2 regions of the Desulfovectis peckii genome follow, and region 2 is predicted to be linked to the other one. Evidence: riboswitches for the same ligand, from Rfam matches in the RefSeq annotation. Region 2 holds a riboswitch; the other holds the start of a gene.

Region 1 (3,418 bases), 330 kb from region 2:
CAAACACTTTGCTCTGATCTGCCCGGGCGTCAAAAACATAATCCAGATTTGTGGTGTAAAGCTCATCTACACCCAAATTAGCCGCGGCAGCCACTGCGGCAGGCAGTTCGGCAATTGATTGCTTAGTCAGCATGTATGAAAACTTAACGATGGGTAACACACTTTTATGTTGCTTCTTAGCCTCAATGAGATCCCGCACGGCCGCAAATATGGCCTTTAAATCCGAGCCCACCCGTATCTTGTTGTGCGTTTCGGGTGTGGCACCGGCAATGGAAATGGAAACCAGATCCAGGCCAGAGGCGCCCCCTTCAAAAAGCCGGGCCAGATTTTGATCATCAAAATAGCTGCCGTTGGTGGTTAGCCCCACCTTGGCCCCGGTTTTTTTCGCCAAGGCAACCATAGTCCACAGGTCCGGGTGCAGAAAAGGCTCGCCCCAGCCCTGCAAATAAACCCAGTTGGTATTAGGGAAATATGGAATTAAATCTTTATAAAGTTCGAGCGGGAAAAACCGGGGTTCCCGAGCCGATTTTATGTAAGTGGTAGGGCAAAAAGTACACTTTAGATTGCACACTGCGCTGACTTCTATTTGCATTGCCTGCAGATGAGAAATCATGAAATTACCTCCAAAGTTGTTGTAGAGTTTGGCTTTATAAAAAGCTTCAAAACTAAAAACTCAATATGTTAACATTATAGCATGGAAGAAGATGGTATAAAAAAAGAGCCTCATGGGGCTTTCCTTATGGCAGTTCACCTGCCATAAGGAACGTCCCCGTGGCAGGTGTGCCATAAAGTGAAAGGTCACCTGCATTTAGGTGACCTTTCTTTCTTTCAGTTTCTTTCGTTGTTACGATTAATTAGGGATTTCCCTCGATGAAGATTTTATTTTTCTAGCTGTACAGCATAAATCTTAACATTGTATTTACCATTTTCTTCAGCAGTTACCTTGAAAGTTGTTGTTGCTTCTCTAAAATCAAAGGTAAATCCACCATTTAGATTGCCCCAATACCAGTAACCATCACCTTCGCCAAGCTTCTGTTTTTCCTCACCATTTACAAGCTCAACGGCTTCAAAGTTACCACCTTGTACATCTATAATATAGAGAACGTTTGGAATTGCTACACCAGCAACATTATTTTTTGCACTTACTGAAACCTCAAAAGTACTATCAGTAGTACTATCAGGTTTTTCTACCCATTTTAACTCAATAAATTGTGAATTTGCTTTGTCCTTGTAGTATTGTACTTGTGATTGTGTTGGATTTCCATCATTATCATATTTTAAAACTCTAATGGGGTGATACTCATCTATTCCTTTAACATGTCCACTTACTTTATCTTCCCAGATTGTTGGCTTGCCAGGAGCTTCTGAAGTGTTTTCTATAGTTGCATTATTTACATCCAATGATAAATTACCTATTCCTAATGTATCACCAGATACTTCAATACCACCAAATTCGTTGTCGCTTACATTGATAGTTCCGTTTAAGGTTACTGTTGAACCGTTAACCAGCAAAGCTGCGTCTCCGCCGCTACCTGTGTAACCATTAATAGTTACATTAGTTGCTCCATATACTTGGATGCCGTAAACACCTTGCCACCCTGTTTCTGCTGTCATTTTAATATTTAAGTTTTCAATTGTCACACCGTCTGCTGTAACAAGTAACCCGTTTCTTTTTCCGTTAGCTCCTTCATTTAAAGCATCCGTGAATGACAAAGTTTTGTTATTACCTTTAATTGTTACTGATCTGTCTACTAATATTGTTTCGGTAATACTTGAAATATCACCTGTAATATTGATTGTCTTTACATTATCATCTGTTAGCGCTGTCTTTAACTCGTCTATATTAGCTACTTCTTTTTCTTCACTTGGTTCTTCACCTACAGTAATTGAACCTTCTAGCACATTAGAAATTACCTTTCCATTAACTCCATCGGGGAGTCCGGTTTCTGCCATTGCCGCTGATGTCATTACCAGCAAAAATGCTAAAGTAAGTGCAAATACTATTGAAATTCTCTTCTTCACTTTATAACCTCCCTGTTCACTTTGATCTTCTCAATTAGTTGGCAACCAAGCTGCCATTAGTTTCCGAAAGGCTCTTTAGCTTTGCGTTCTCGCCTTTCGACAGGTTTTGCCTTTTTTAATTCTCAACAACTAACCAACATCTTTTACTTAAACACCTCTGTTTTTTCAACTTCACCCCTTTCCCAACATATATTTATTGCCTGTTGTAGTTAGTAACGCAAAAAGGGAATACCCGAATTACTCGGGCATCCCCTTCATTTGCCTCTGTGGACTTAAGTTGGGTGCATGTCCGCGCTTATTGCTCATTGTTATTTATGGCATTATATTGTCATAAATAGTTGGGCCAAATTACTTAGTTACTTCAAATTCGGCTTCCAAGATATTAGAGATTACGTTAAATTCTTTTACCGGCCCCACCGGCTTACTTTCTACCGTTCCTTTATAGTTGCCTGTTCCTGTTGCTTTTACTTTAATCCATTTACCTGCATCGGCCTCAGTAAGCGTATAAGTCTTATTTGTTGCTCCTTTAATGTTGGTGTATGTGCCATCTTTACTGCCGCTACTCATCCACTGATAATTAACCTTTGCTCCAGATGGCGTTACTTCAGCCGTCAATGTTTCTCCGACATTAGCAACACCTGTCACTTTAATAGCAGTTACCTCAACCTTACTATCACTATCACTGTCACCACCACCGCCACCACCGCCACCGCCGGTGGTTCTTCTTTCTTCACTAATTTCCTTGCCTTGTGTTTCTTTCGGCTCAATTTCTGATTTTACACCATCAGCATTTACATTGGCGGTGTCAATTTCACCTTTACCTTTGATGGTTATCTTGGCGTCTATGGTCATTTCTTCTACTTTGGTGTTTTTAGCCAGATTAATTTCTGCGTCTTCAGCGTCTTTGGTAACGGTTAGGTCTTTAATGCTGCCTTTTTCTAAGGAAACTTTTACCTCAGCAGCTGCTACTTCTATGTTTGTAAAGTCACCGGAGAGTGAGATTTTTGCATCTTTCGGTACCTCTTGGGTAACGGTTACATTTTCAAAGCCGGGGCCGCTAATGCTTAGTTCTACCAAGGTTGCCCCAGATTCCAGTTTAACTATTTTTACTGAGGTTTTGCCTTTGGCAACTATTCTTACCCCGTCTTTATCAACAGTGATACTCGGCAGATCACAGTCAACTAACTCGACACTGTTTTTGCCGCCGCCTTTAATAATGGTTTCACCTTTAACAGTAATGTTTTTCAGGGTTACGTCCCCATCGCCTATACTTTCAGCTAAGAGTAAGTCACCGGTAATAACTAGGTTTTGTAAGGTAACACCAGAAGCACTAATGGTAACGTCACCTTCGATAGTTTCAGTACCGCTTGCCGGTCCGTAGGTGCCGGCTTTATCG
Region 2 (3,418 bases):
AGGGCGGGCAGAAGGCTACCTTGGCTAATTGGCTTATTATTTGGCGAATTAATTGCCGGCAATGTGATCAACGGTTTTTCAGCGACTTTAGAACACATGACTGCGCTGGCCTTTTTTATTACTGCGATGGCCGGCGGGCCGGGCAACGCCGCTACCCAGTCATTGGCTGTGGTAGTAAGAGGTCTGGCCACCGGAGAAATTAATAAAAACAAGATTTTCAGCGTAGTGTGGAAAGAAACGCAAGTTGGCTTGCTGATTGGCTTTGTTTGCGGTTCGGTATTGTCGATGATGGCGTACTTATGGCAGTCATCACCTACCTTGGGCCTGGTTGTGGGATTGTCCATGACCCTTTCGATCATTGCTGCCACTGCTTTAGGCAGCTTGGTACCGGTGCTCATTAGCCGCATCGGGGTGGATCCGGCCCTGGCTTCCGGACCCTTTATCGCTACCCTGATGGACATTACCAGTATGGTGATTTACTTTGGCATGGCCACCTTGTTTTTGTTGTAAAAAATTGTAAAATTAACCCTGCCTTTTTGGCAGGGTTTTTTCATGGCTTTCGGGACTTAGCGGAGGATAAGTTGTTTTAACTTAAAGCAAAAGCCGGTATTTTGCTGTCAAAAAGAGGTAAATTAACAGGTAAAAACAGGATAAAAATTTTTACTTCTATTACAGGTTTTTACATAAATGTTAGCTTTTGTTTTATATAATGCTGGTAAAAAGTAAAATGTGGGAGGCAATGAAGTGCGCTTCTAATTTGGGCACCTGAAGCGCACGGAGTGAGTGGTGCAACCGACCCGTTCTGTAAAAAGAGCGGGTTTTTGTGTTTTATTGGCCATAGAAAGGGGGTGGATTATTGAGGGGTTATCGTTCTAAAGTGTTAATGACCGGGCTTGTGTTTATGGCGGTGCTTTTTTTCGGTATTTTATTGATATCTTCCAGTTTTGCCACTGACGAAAAGTTACCTACCGCAACGGCAACGATTGCCAGAGACGGTAATATTGTAGAGGGAAATATTTTTAACAGCGGCAGTTTATGGTATCCCGGATATCGGGAAGAAGGCATTTTACGGCTGATAAATAATCGTGGCGAAACAATAAAAATTGCCAAATTAGGTATGAATGCAGAACTGTCTAAAGGGGGCCAAAAACTTTCTGTCGTTGAAGGTGCCGGAAAACAATACCTAACAAGCATGGAACTGGTGATAAGCTATAACGATCCGCTAAAAGGTGTGGTAAACGGTGAACTTTTTAGCGGCACTTTTGACGACTTAATTAATGGGGCTGAACTGGCTTCACCGATTAAGCTGTCAAAAGACGGCTATGTGGACTTAAAGTATTTACCCTGATAAGATAAACCGAATAACATGCTCACTCGGGCAGAAACCTTTGCCATTATCTGCAGGTTGGCGGGCTATCATGACGAACATACCGGAGACGACGATTTAGGAGACCTAACCTATTGATAAAAATTCATACCGTAAAAAAATGTGAAAATTTGTAAACATAACAAAAAGTATTACTAATAATCTAACAAATAATTGCATTTTAACTTACAAATTTTTACACACGAAGACCCAGGTGTTGTTATATAATTAGGCAAAATACTAAACTCATATTGGTGAAGGAAACAATGAAGCGCGTTCTTTATTTGGGCACCTGGGACGTGCAGAGTTAGTGGTGCAACCGGCCTTTGTATTGAGGCCGGTTTTTTGTATTTATCAACGCTCTTAGGGCGAGGAAATAGAATTTTAATATTAATTTTTTATCGAGTAGGTTTATTGCCTGCTCTTTTTTGGTTTGCTGGGGCGTGATAGCTCAGGGGTTGAGTCCGCTTACCGACGGTACGAAAGTAGTATTTAAATAACGACTTAAAAGCACCGTGAATTACCCGGATAATTTACCGATAACTACACTTTGGCATGCTTACAGCATAAAAGGCGGCCATTAAAATTATAAACAGCAAAGATAAAATTGACTAAGCCGGCTGAAAGATAAGCTCATTTAAATTATTTAACCCTTTTAACAGCGGTTAAAGCCGGCTGTTTAAGGGGTTATTTTTATTTAAAGGTTATTATTGTCAACGGAGAAAATTATTTATAAATGTAGAATAGTAATACGCATAAAATCTTGAGGAGTGTTACTTACCATGCGTATTGCGCTAAATAAAAGTTTTAAAATACCGTTGATGTTTCTGGCGCTTGTTTTCACCGGACTAATGGCCTATTTAATATATATTCAGGTTGGGCAGCCGGTTTATCAAGAGGAGAAAGTTGCCCTCTACAATTACCAAAATGCCGGTACCGCTAACTACCAAGTGCTGCTAAAACCTAACATGCTTTACAGCCAACCAAGCATGGGGGAAGGAGAAACCTATATCACCGCCACCGTTGATCAAATCCGGGCTTCCTTTAATTATCAATTTACCGGTGAGCGGCCGGAAAACATTATAAGGAGACTATGAGATCGTGGCGGTAATGGAAGGATACACCGGCAGGCAGGAAAAGGAGCAAACAAAGACCATTTGGAAGAAGGAAACTGTTTATTTGCCGAAAACAAGCTTTAATATGCAGGGTCAAGAGTTTTCCGTCAGTAAAAATGTTTCCGTTAAACTGGAAGATTATAATAACTTTATCAGTGCATTGGCAGAAAGCACCAAGATCAATACTCAATCAAGATTGTCCGTGATCATGCGTGTGAACCTTAAGGCAGAAACCGAACACGGCGTGATTGAAGAAAAAGCGGCACCCGCAATAATCATTCCCCTGGGGACAAGCTATTTTGAAATAGCCAAAAATGAAATTAACCAGCCCGGTGCGTTGGAGAAAACGCAAAAAGTCCGGCAGCCGATAAATAAAAGCAAAGTGGCCGCTTATGGCGTTGGCTTGGCCGGAGGTATCATTGCTTTAATTTACTTAATTTTCTTTACCAATGCAACCCAAAAGGATCTCTATGCCAAGCAGCTGGATCAAATCTTTAAAAAGCACGGCAGCCGGCTGGTTGCTTTAGAAAGGGATGCCGGCATGGCACATGATGATTTCTATAAGGTTTACTCTTTTGAAGACTTAGTGAGAATTTCCGATGAGCTTGGCCAGCCGATTATGTACAAATTTAGTGAGGATTATAAAGACATCTCAAAGTTTTACGTTACCGTCGAGCAAAATACATATCTTTTTGACTTAAAAGAGTACGTTAACCGGCAGCTAAAAGAGCAAAAGCAGAAAAAAGTTAAGCCGAAGGCCAAAAACGAAGCGGTACAAGCAGCACAGCCAGCCACAACTTGGCAGTCAAATGAAGGGCAAACCAAAGATATTTAAAAGCAGGGTAACCCCCTGCTTTTATTCATGTGGTTTATGCGATTAGTTTTAATCTACTACTTTAGTACCGTTAATTATTATCCAATCGTACCGGCGGAAATG

Evidence for each region. Region 2 has a riboswitch for cyclic di-GMP ahead of ACZ5NG_RS01420 (hypothetical protein). Riboswitches for the same ligand answer to the same signal wherever they lie in the genome.
Region 1: linked by a shared signal. The riboswitch ahead of ACZ5NG_RS03035 (pectate lyase-like adhesive domain-containing protein) and the one ahead of ACZ5NG_RS01420 (hypothetical protein) in region 2 are both predicted to bind cyclic di-GMP.

Annotation. Positions count from the first base shown of each region.
Region 1 is NZ_AP042409.1:615,724-619,141, reverse strand. Features, by position in the region: gene ACZ5NG_RS03040 (radical SAM/SPASM domain-containing protein) at 1-613, opposite strand, end outside; gene ACZ5NG_RS03035 (pectate lyase-like adhesive domain-containing protein) at 880-2,022, opposite strand; cyclic di-GMP riboswitch class I at 2,060-2,143, opposite strand; gene ACZ5NG_RS03030 (S-layer homology domain-containing protein) at 2,371-3,418, opposite strand, start outside.
Region 2 is NZ_AP042409.1:282,846-286,263, forward strand. Features, by position in the region: gene mgtE (magnesium transporter) at 1-510, shown strand, start outside; cyclic di-GMP riboswitch class II at 724-807, shown strand; gene ACZ5NG_RS01415 (hypothetical protein) at 857-1,348, shown strand; cyclic di-GMP riboswitch class II at 1,617-1,700, shown strand; gene ACZ5NG_RS01420 (hypothetical protein) at 2,149-2,463, shown strand; gene ACZ5NG_RS01425 (DUF5305 domain-containing protein) at 2,477-3,316, shown strand.